Regions from separate parts of the Leisingera coralii genome, predicted to be linked through region 2. Evidence: riboswitches for the same ligand, from Rfam matches in the RefSeq annotation. Region 2 holds a riboswitch; the other holds the start of a gene.
What was found. Region 2 has a riboswitch for cobalamin ahead of ACFMBG_RS02870 (hypothetical protein). Riboswitches for the same ligand answer to the same signal wherever they lie in the genome.
Positions count from the first base shown of each region.

Region 1: linked by a shared signal. The riboswitch ahead of ACFMBG_RS09410 (DUF1636 family protein) and the one ahead of ACFMBG_RS02870 (hypothetical protein) in region 2 are both predicted to bind cobalamin.

Region 1 is NZ_JBHUPT010000023.1:38,731-43,332, reverse strand. Features, by position in the region: gene glpD (glycerol-3-phosphate dehydrogenase) at 1-722, shown strand, start outside; gene cobO (cob(I)yrinic acid a,c-diamide adenosyltransferase) at 814-1,449, opposite strand; cobalamin riboswitch at 1,501-1,716, shown strand; gene ACFMBG_RS09410 (DUF1636 family protein) at 1,814-2,224, shown strand; gene cobW (cobalamin biosynthesis protein CobW) at 2,227-3,261, shown strand; gene cobN (cobaltochelatase subunit CobN) at 3,447-4,602, shown strand, end outside.
Region 2 is NZ_JBHUPT010000006.1:40,027-44,628, reverse strand. Features, by position in the region: gene ACFMBG_RS02885 (SRPBCC family protein) at 1-251, shown strand, start outside; gene ACFMBG_RS02880 (alpha/beta hydrolase family protein) at 279-1,157, opposite strand; gene ACFMBG_RS02875 (TetR/AcrR family transcriptional regulator) at 1,228-1,824, shown strand; cobalamin riboswitch at 1,843-2,065, shown strand; gene ACFMBG_RS02870 (hypothetical protein) at 2,176-2,580, shown strand; gene ACFMBG_RS02865 (protein-tyrosine phosphatase family protein) at 2,694-3,236, opposite strand; gene ACFMBG_RS02860 (DNA polymerase III subunit gamma/tau) at 3,432-4,602, shown strand, end outside.

The DNA of each region.
Region 1 (4,602 bases), on a different contig from region 2:
CCATTCCTTATGAGCAGGACTTCACCCTGATCGGCACCACCGACGCCGACCACCCGGACCCGGACACCGCACCGGTCTGCACCGAAGCCGAGCAGGACTATCTGGTGGCCTTTGCATCGGAATACTTCGAAAAGCCGGTGACGCGCGAGGATATCGTCTGGACCTACTCCGGCGTGCGTCCGCTCTATGACGACGGCGCCAGCTCCGCCACCGCGGCCACCCGCGAATACGTGCTGACGCTGGATCAGGCCCAGGCGCCGCTGCTCAATGTCTTTGGCGGCAAGATCACCACCTACCGCAAGCTGGCCGAGGCGGCGCTGGCAAAGATCGGAGAGGTGTTCCCGCAGCTGCCCGCCGGCTGGACCGCAGGCGTGGCCCTGCCCGGCGGCGATTTCCCGGTGGAGGATGTGGCAAAGCTGACGTCCAAGCTGGCCGCGGACTATCGGTTCCTGACTCCCTATTGGGCGGGCCGGATGATCCGCGCCTACGGCACCGAGGCCTGGGAGGTGCTGGGAGACGCCAAAACCGCAGGCGATCTGGGCCAGGACTTTGGCGCCACCATCACCGCGCAAGAGCTCGACTGGGCGATTGCCCGCGAATGGGTGCGCGCAGGCGACGATTACCTGTGGCGGCGCACCAAGCTGGGCCTGCGGCTGGATGAGACCCAGCGCGCAGCGGTGGATACCTACATCCAAGGCAAGGCTGCACAGCTCGCCGCATAAAAGTGTTTTGCCCGGCGGCACCGCCGGGCTGCGCCTGCCTGCCCCCCCGGCAGGCGCATTCGCGCCTACCCAGGCAGGCTACGCCCTCAGCTTAAAACTCGACGCCCTTCTGCGCTTTCACCCCGGCGCGGAACGGGTGCTTGATCTGGCCCATCTCGGTCACCAGATCGGCGATCTCGATCAGCTCTTCCTTGGCATTGCGCCCTGTCAGCACCACATGCGTCATCGGCGGCTTGTGCTCCACCAGGAACTCCAGCACCTCCTCCAGGTCCAGGTACTCATAGCGCAGCGCGATGTTGATCTCGTCGAGCAGCACCATGGTGTTGCGCTCGTCCAGGATCATCTCCTTGGCCTTCTCCCAGCCCTTCTGCGCCGCGGCAATGTCGCGGGCCTTGTCCTGTGTCTCCCAGGTAAAGCCCTCGCCCATCGCATAGAACTGGCAGAGATCGCTGAAGTTCTCCTCAATCAGCGTCCGCTCGCCGGTCTGCCAGGCGCCCTTGATGAACTGCACCACGGCGCAGGGCATCTTGTGGGCGATGCAGCGCATGATCATGCCGAAGCCCGACGAGGATTTGCCCTTGCCCGGCCCGGTGTGGACGATGATCAGGCCCTTCTCGCCCTCCTTGGTCTTCATCATCCTGTCGCGCGCGGCCTTCTTCTTGGCCATCTTGGAGGCATGACGGGCGGCTTCTTCCTCTGAGATGCCGGTTTCAGACTTTTCGCTCATGGGGGCTCTCCAGCTGTTTGACCCCATGTCTTGACAAAGAAGGGCGCGATAGCGCAAGGGGGTTTCGCTGGTTCCTGCGAAAGCAGGCGAAGAGGGAATGTGAAGGCCGCCAATTTTCGTTGGAGACCCGAAGCACAGCCGCCCCCGCGACCGTGACCGGATGAGGCCGCCATGCCACTGGGAAAACCCCGGGAAGGCAGGATGGCCGGCAAGGCAAACGCCTTGGCATCCGCAAGCCGGGAGACCTGCCAGCGACGACGAGATCAACGGGCAGACGGGGTGTTCTGCAACCGGGTGAGGGGCTGGTTCGAGGCGGCCCCTTTCTGGCCATCCCGCACGCCCTGCCGCGACAGGAGACGCGCCGATGGCTGACGATATGGCAGGCAAAGCTGCCAGCACCCCGGGAGCGGTCACGCTGACCGTTTGCCTCACCTGCCGCCGCGAGGGCGCCGACCCGGAGGCCGCCCGCCCCGGCGCCATCCTGCACGCCGCATTGGAAGAGGCCGGAATGCCCGAAGGCGTGCGTCTGCGCGGTGTCGAATGCCTGTCCTCCTGCAAGCGCGGCTGCGCCGTTGCGCTGGTCGGCGGCGAGGAGCGCTGGACCTATGTCTACGGCGACCTCGACCCGGACCAGCATGTCCCCGAAATCCTGGAAGGCGCCGCGGCTTACGCCGCCACCGCCGACGGCGTGGTGCCCTGGCGCGAACGCCCGCAAACCTTCCGCAAGCAATCCGTTGCCCGCATCCCGCCGGCCAAGTTCTTCTCCGAGGAGTAAACATGAGCGACCTCAACAAGATCCCCGTCACTGTAATCACCGGCTTCCTGGGCGCAGGGAAAACCACCCTGATCCGCCACCTGATGCAGAACCCGCAGGGCAAGCGCCTGGCCGTGGTGGTGAACGAGTTCGGCACCGCCGGCGTCGACGGCGACATCCTGAAGTCCTGCGCGGATGAAAACTGCCCGGCGGAGAACATCATGGAGCTGGCCAACGGCTGCATCTGCTGCACCGTTGCGGATGACTTCATCCCCACCATCGAGCAGCTGATGAACCTGCCGGAAAAACCCGATCACATCGTGATCGAAACCTCCGGCCTGGCCCTGCCCAAGCCGCTGCTCAAGGCCTTCGACTGGCCCGCGATCCGCTCCCGCATCACCGTTGACGGCGTGATTGCGCTGGCCGATGCCGAAGCCGTCGCCAAGGGCCAGTTCGCCCCTGACCTGGACGCCGTGCAGGCCCAGCGCGAAGCGGATGAGAGCCTCGACCACGAGACCCCGCTGTCCGAAGTGTTCGAGGATCAGATCTCCTGCGCCGACATCGTGCTTCTGTCCAAGGCCGACCTGGCCGGCGACGCAGGCGTCGAGAAGGCCCGCGCGGTGATCGAGGCCGAGGCGCCGCGCAAGCTGCCGATCCTGCCGATGAGCGAAGGCGTCATCGACCCGCGCATCATCCTGGGCCTGGGCGCCGCTGCCGAGGACGATCTGGAGGCCCGCCCCAGCCATCACGACGGCCACCACGACCACGAGCATGACGATTTTGAAAGCATCGTTGTCGAAATGGGCGAAGTCTCCGACCCGGAAGCGCTGCAGAATGCCATCGTGAAACTCGCCCGCGAGCGCAACATCCTGCGCGTCAAAGGCTATGTCGCGGTGGAGGGGAAACCGATGCGGATGCTGGTTCAGGCCGTGGGCGAGCGCCTGCGCGCCCAATACGATCAGCCCTGGGGCGCGCAGCCGCGCAAGACCGCCCTGGTGGTCATTGCCGAGCATGACGACATCGACGAACAGGCCATCCGCGCCGAGCTGGGGGCCTGAAGCTGATGCCGGTCTGGCGCATCAATTCAGATGACAGTGCCCGGCCGCAGGCCGGGCTGCGCCCGACCCTCCCGTCAAACCAAAGGTTTGCCTCCGGCAAAATGGGAGGGCGCATTCGCACCCTCCCAGGCTCGGGCGCAGCCCTCAGAGCGCCCATTGCTTACCAGAATACAAAGGCCTGACCCATGCACGTCGTCTTCCGCGAAAGCCACGGCCTTGAAGAGACCGATACCCCGCAGGACCTCGGGCAGACGCCCGCGGACCTTGTGGTGCTGTCCTTCTCCGACAGCGATCTCGGCGCCTTTGCAGCAGGCTGGCACCGGGCAGACGGCAAGCTGCCCTCCCTGCGCCTCGCCAACCTGGTGGCGCTCAAGCACCCGCTGTCGGTCGATGTCTACGCGGAACAGACGCTGGAGGGCGCCAAGGGCGTCCTGGTCCGCCTGATCGGCGGCGAAAGCTACTGGTCGTACGGCCTGGCCACCCTGCAGGACCTCGCCCGGCGCAAGGGGATCGCGCTTGCCATCCTGCCCGCCGACGGGCGCGAGGACGCGCGGCTGGATGAGCTCTCGACCCTGCCCGTCTCCACCCTGCGCCGCCTGCAATCCCTGTGCGACGCCGGCGGTGCGGTGGCGGCCCAGGCCGCCCTCGCCCAGCTGTCGCTCGCCGCTGGTCTCTACGCAGGACCCGTGATCGGCCTCAAAACCACTCCCGAACACGGCTTCTATGACCCGGCCAAGGGCGTTCTGGCCGACCTGCCGCCGCAGGATAAACCGCTGGTGCTGGTGAGCTTCTACCGCTCCTACCTCACCGCTGCCGACACCGCCCCGGTCGATGCGCTGATCGAAGAGCTGCGCGCCCGCGGCTACGCGGCCTATGGCGCCTTTGCCGCCAGCCTCAAGTCCCCCGCCGCCGCAGGCTGGCTGCGCGAAAAGCTGCCCGGGCTGAACCCTGCCGCGATCATCAACGCCACCGCCTTTTCCGCTCAAGGAACAGACGGCAGCGCCTCGCCGCTCTCCGTCACCGGCTGCCCGGTGTTCCAGGTCGCCCTCTCCACCGCCCGCAAGAAAGACTGGCGTGAGGCCGACCGCGGGCTGTCGCCCGCCGACCTCGCCATGCACGTCGTCCTGCCCGAGGTTGACGGCCGCATTTTCGCAGGCGTCGTCAGCTTCAAATCGCCGGGCAAGAAAGACCCGGACCTGCAGTACTCCCGCTTCGCCCACCGCGCCGACGCGGACCGCATCAAGGCTGCCGTGGACCGCGTCGAGGGCTGGCTGCGCCTCGCCAAGCTGCCGAATGCCGAGAAACGCCTCGCCCTGATCCTCTCCACCTATCCCGGCCGCG
Region 2 (4,602 bases):
CCCCGGTGACCGGGCTGGCGCTGACCGGCAGCGGCAGCGGCATTGACGGCCGGATGGAGGTGGAGCTGCTGGCGCTGTCGCCGCAGCGGACCCGGATGTCTGTAGAGCTGAAGCTGACGCCCTCCAGCCTGACCGGTCGTCTGCTGGTGCAATCCCTGAAACTGGCACGCAGCAACCTGACCCGCCGCTTCAAGCTCCGCCTGGCCGAATTCGCCAAGAACACCGAAGACCGGCTGAAACGCCCCGCCTGAGCCGCTGCCGCCGCCCGGACTGAAGGCCTAGGCCTGCGGCAGCAGATGCGGCCACAGGGCGGCATTGCTGCGGGCAAACGCCCCCAGGTGGCCGACAGACTTGAGCCCCAGCTCCCGCGGCGCCAGAACTGTCCGGCGCTGCTCTGCGCCGCCAAAGACCTCGCCCAGCCGCCAGACGGCCGGCGGCGGCACAACGTCATCATCCGCCAGCGCAAACAGATCCACCGGGATGCCGGTCTCTGCCCAGCGCGGCTGCGGCAGGCCCTGCCCTGTCTCCGGCAGATAGCTGCCCCGGGTGGTGCACCAGCGCCGCCATTGCCAGTAGACCCCTGCCGGCAAATCGGCCCCGAACCCCACCGCACGCCCGGGCAGATAGCCCAGAACACGGGCCGCCAGCGGCACATGGCCGAACCAGAAAGCCAGCGCCAGCGCGCGGTAGGGCCAGGGATGATCGTGGTGATGCACCAAGCCGCCCGCAACCACGATCATGCGGGCGACGTCCTCAAGATCGTCCTGCAGGGGCATCAGCATCGCACCCAGCGAATGGCCGATCACCCACAACGGCACGCCCGCATAGTGCCGCCGCATTTCGGCCCGGGCAGCGGGCTGATCCGCCAGCGCCCAATCGGCCATCGTCACCTTGGACCGGCGCGGATGCTCCCGCGCCGAGTCTCCGAAATCCGTGTAGTCATAGGTCAGGCAGGCGATCTGCTGCTCCGCCGCCAGCCAGCGCGCGAAATGCCGGTAAAAACGCTGCGGCACCCCGGTTGCGCCGTTCAGCACCACCGCCGCCCGGGCAGGCCCGTCCGGGTGGTACAGCCGCCCTGCCAGCTCCCCCGTCCCGGAAACAAAGCACAGCTCCTGTTCCCGGAAACCGGCGGTATGTTCTGCGTGTCTGTCCAGCATGACTGCCTCCTAGACCAATCGGTCCAATTCATGACTGGACCATTTGGTCTAATGCTGTCAAGCTGCCGCCATGAATGACGTGACGACAGCCAGCCCGCCTCCCGGCAGCCCGGCCCCGACCCGGGAGCGGCTGATCCGCGCTGCCGCCGGCCTGTTCCGGGACAAGGGCTACGCCGGCACCGGCCTGGCAGAGCTGCTGGCCGCCGCCGAAGCGCCGAAAGGATCGCTCTACCACCATTTTCCCAACGGCAAATCCGACCTCGCGCTGGCGGCGGCCACCTGGGCCTCGGACCAGATGCTGGCGCTGATCGACGCCGCCTTCGACCCGGCCCCCAGCTTCCAGGCCGGCGCCAAGACGGTCTGCTACAAGCTCGCGAAACTCTTCGACAAGCAAGGCAAGTGGAGCGGCTGCCCGGTCTCTGCAACCCTGTTTGCCGGGCCGGAAAACGACGCCTTCCGCCAGCACGCCGCGGATCTGTTCGAAAGCTGGATCGCGGCCACCGCCCGCCACGCCCGGCGCCTGGGCCTGCCAAAGGACGAGGCCCGCGCGGCCGCGGAGAACTTCTATATCCTGCTGCAGGGCGGCTGGCAGCTGGCGCGGGTGCGGCGCGACTCCGACGTGATCCGCGCCCTGCACACCCAGATGCAGCTGCAGAAAACCGATTGACGACTCAGGGAACCAACCGCTACCGCTTGTGGTGATGGTTCCCGCGCCACAGAATCTTGTGTCCGGGATGAAAAGGGAACACGGTGCGGCCCCGCCCCAGGCAAGGCCAAGTCCGCGACTGCCCCCGCAACTGTAAGCGGCGAGCGACCCCGATAGAGCCACTGGCCCCCTAAGAGGCCGGGAAGGATCGGGAAAGCATCGACCCGCAAGTCAGGAGACCTGCCATCGAACGTGTAACTCGAACCCGGGCGGGGTGTCCGGACAGGGTCTGATGGCTGCGGCGGAGGCACTCCGTCTTTCATCCGGTCTCTTGTCCCCCAAACCCCCGCACCACGCGCGGAGGGCGCAGACATGATGTGGACAGACCAGACGCATTTCTATGCGGCAACGGATTGCAAATACCTGGGCAAACCCTGCCCGGCGGCGGAGCGGATGATCGCCAAGCTGGCCGAGGCAATGACCAAGGCCAAACCGCTCACTCAGGACGATTTCGAAATCACCGGCACCACCGCGCTGGACGGCTGCCCGCGCAACTGCCCGGCGCAGTTCGTGGCCAGCCACGACCGGATCCGGCTGTTCTGCGGTGTCGCCGGGGACGCCCCGCGCGAGGGCCTGGACCGCTTTGCCGACGCGATCCTCAGCCGCGACGGCACCGGCTTTGCCGCCTCCCGCCTGGACGCCCGCCCCTGCGCGCTGATGGAGGCGCTGCCGAAAACGGAAAAGGCGCGGCAGGCAGAACAGATGATGGCGCTGTGAACTGAGTTTTCAGGCTCTCCTTTCGGACACAGAGGGCAGCGCCCGCCCCGGTGGGGGCGGGACGGGCGCTGCCCGGCCTTCCGGCCGGGCGTAAGATTGAATAAGAATAAGGCCTAACCTGCCGCCAGCCCCGCGCAGGCCCAATGCATCTGCGCTTCGGTCTCCACTGCGCAGGGCCGCACCGCGCGCAGCCGCGCCAGCGCCTGCGCCGGTTCCTCGCCGCATTCGATCATCAGCCGCAGCACCGCCATGCCGGAGCGCCCGCAGCCGCCCCGGCAATGCACCAGCACCCGGCCGCCGCCTGCCAGCGCCTGCCGCGCCGACCGGCTGGCCGCGGCCCATTTCGCCGCCACCCCGGGCTGCGGCGTGCTGAAATCCGGCACCGGCAGATGCAGCCAGCGGCTCGCCATGCTTTGAATGTCGATCCCCAGCCGCGGCACCCCGGCCGCGGCATGCTCCGCCTCCGTGGTCATCGAGATCACCAGCCCCGGTTTCCACTGATAGATCTGGATCAGGTCGCTGCGGTAATCGCCTTCGCCGCCGGGCAGCCGGCACAGCGCCAGAATGCCGCCGCCCGCAGACAGCGCGTGGATGGTCAGCCCAGCCTGCGCCGCCTTGTCCTGCGCCGCTGGTTCAGAGGTTTCATCAGATCGCATACCGCCTCCCTAGCCGTTGCGTTCCTGCGTTTCCCCCGCACGTCCCCTTGCCCGCAGCCTAGCCGCTAACCGCACAATGCCAAAGCGCTTTTGCAGCCCCGCGAATGCTGCCTTCTGCGGTGGACGAACGGGCTGCGCTTCAATACCCTGCGCGCAACGCGGGCGCCCCGCACACCGAATCCGGCACGAGACACCATGAACGACATCCCCAGCGGCACCACCGGCGGCACCGGCCAATCCCAATACCAGGTTCTGGCCCGCAAATACCGGCCCGAAACCTTTGCCGATCTGGTGGGCCAGGACGCGATGGTGCGGACGCTGAAAAACGCCTTTGCCGCCGACCGCATCGCCCAGGCCTTCATCATGACCGGCATCCGCGGCACCGGCAAAACCACCACCGCCCGGATCATCGCCAAGGGCATGAACTGCATCGGCGAGGACGGCCAGGGCGGCCCCACCACCGATCCCTGCGGCAAATGCGAGCATTGCGTGGCGATCATGGAAGGCCGCCATGTCGACGTGATGGAGATGGACGCCGCCTCGCGCACGGGCGTCAACGACATCCGCGAGATCATCGACTCGGTCCAGTACCGCGCCGCCTCGGCGCGCTACAAGATCTACATCATCGACGAGGTCCACATGCTGTCGACCTCCGCCTTCAACGCGCTGCTGAAGACGCTGGAGGAACCGCCCGCGCATGTGAAGTTCATCTTCGCCACCACCGAGATCCGCAAGGTGCCGGTGACGGTTCTGTCCCGCTGCCAGCGCTTCGACCTGCGCCGGATCGAGCCGGAGGTGATGATCGCCCTCTTGCGCAAGATCGCCACCGCCGAAGGCGCAGAGATTGCAGACGACGCGCTGGCCCTCATTACCCGCGCGGCTGAGGGCTCTGCCCGGGATGCGACTTCGCTCTTGGACCAGGCAATCTCCCACGGCGCCGGAGAGACCACCGCCGATCAGGTTCGCGCCATGCTGGGCCTCGCCGACCGCGGCCGGGTTCTGGACCTGATGGACATGATCCTGCGCGGCGATGCGGCGGCAGCCCTTACCGAACTCAGCGCACAATATGCCGAGGGCGCCGACCCGCTGGCAGTGCTGCGCGACCTTGCGGAGATCACCCACTGGGTCTCAGTGGTGAAGATCACCCCCGACGCGGCCGAAGACCCCACCGTCAGCCCGGATGAACGCGCCCGCGGCCAGCAGATGGCGGAAAACCTGCCGATGCGGGTCCTCACCCGGATGTGGCAGATGCTGCTGAAGGCGCTGGAGGAAGTCGCCGCCGCCCCGAACGCGATGATGGCCGCCGAAATGGCGGTGATCCGCATCACCCATGTGGCCGACCTGCCCTCGCCCGAGGAACTGATCC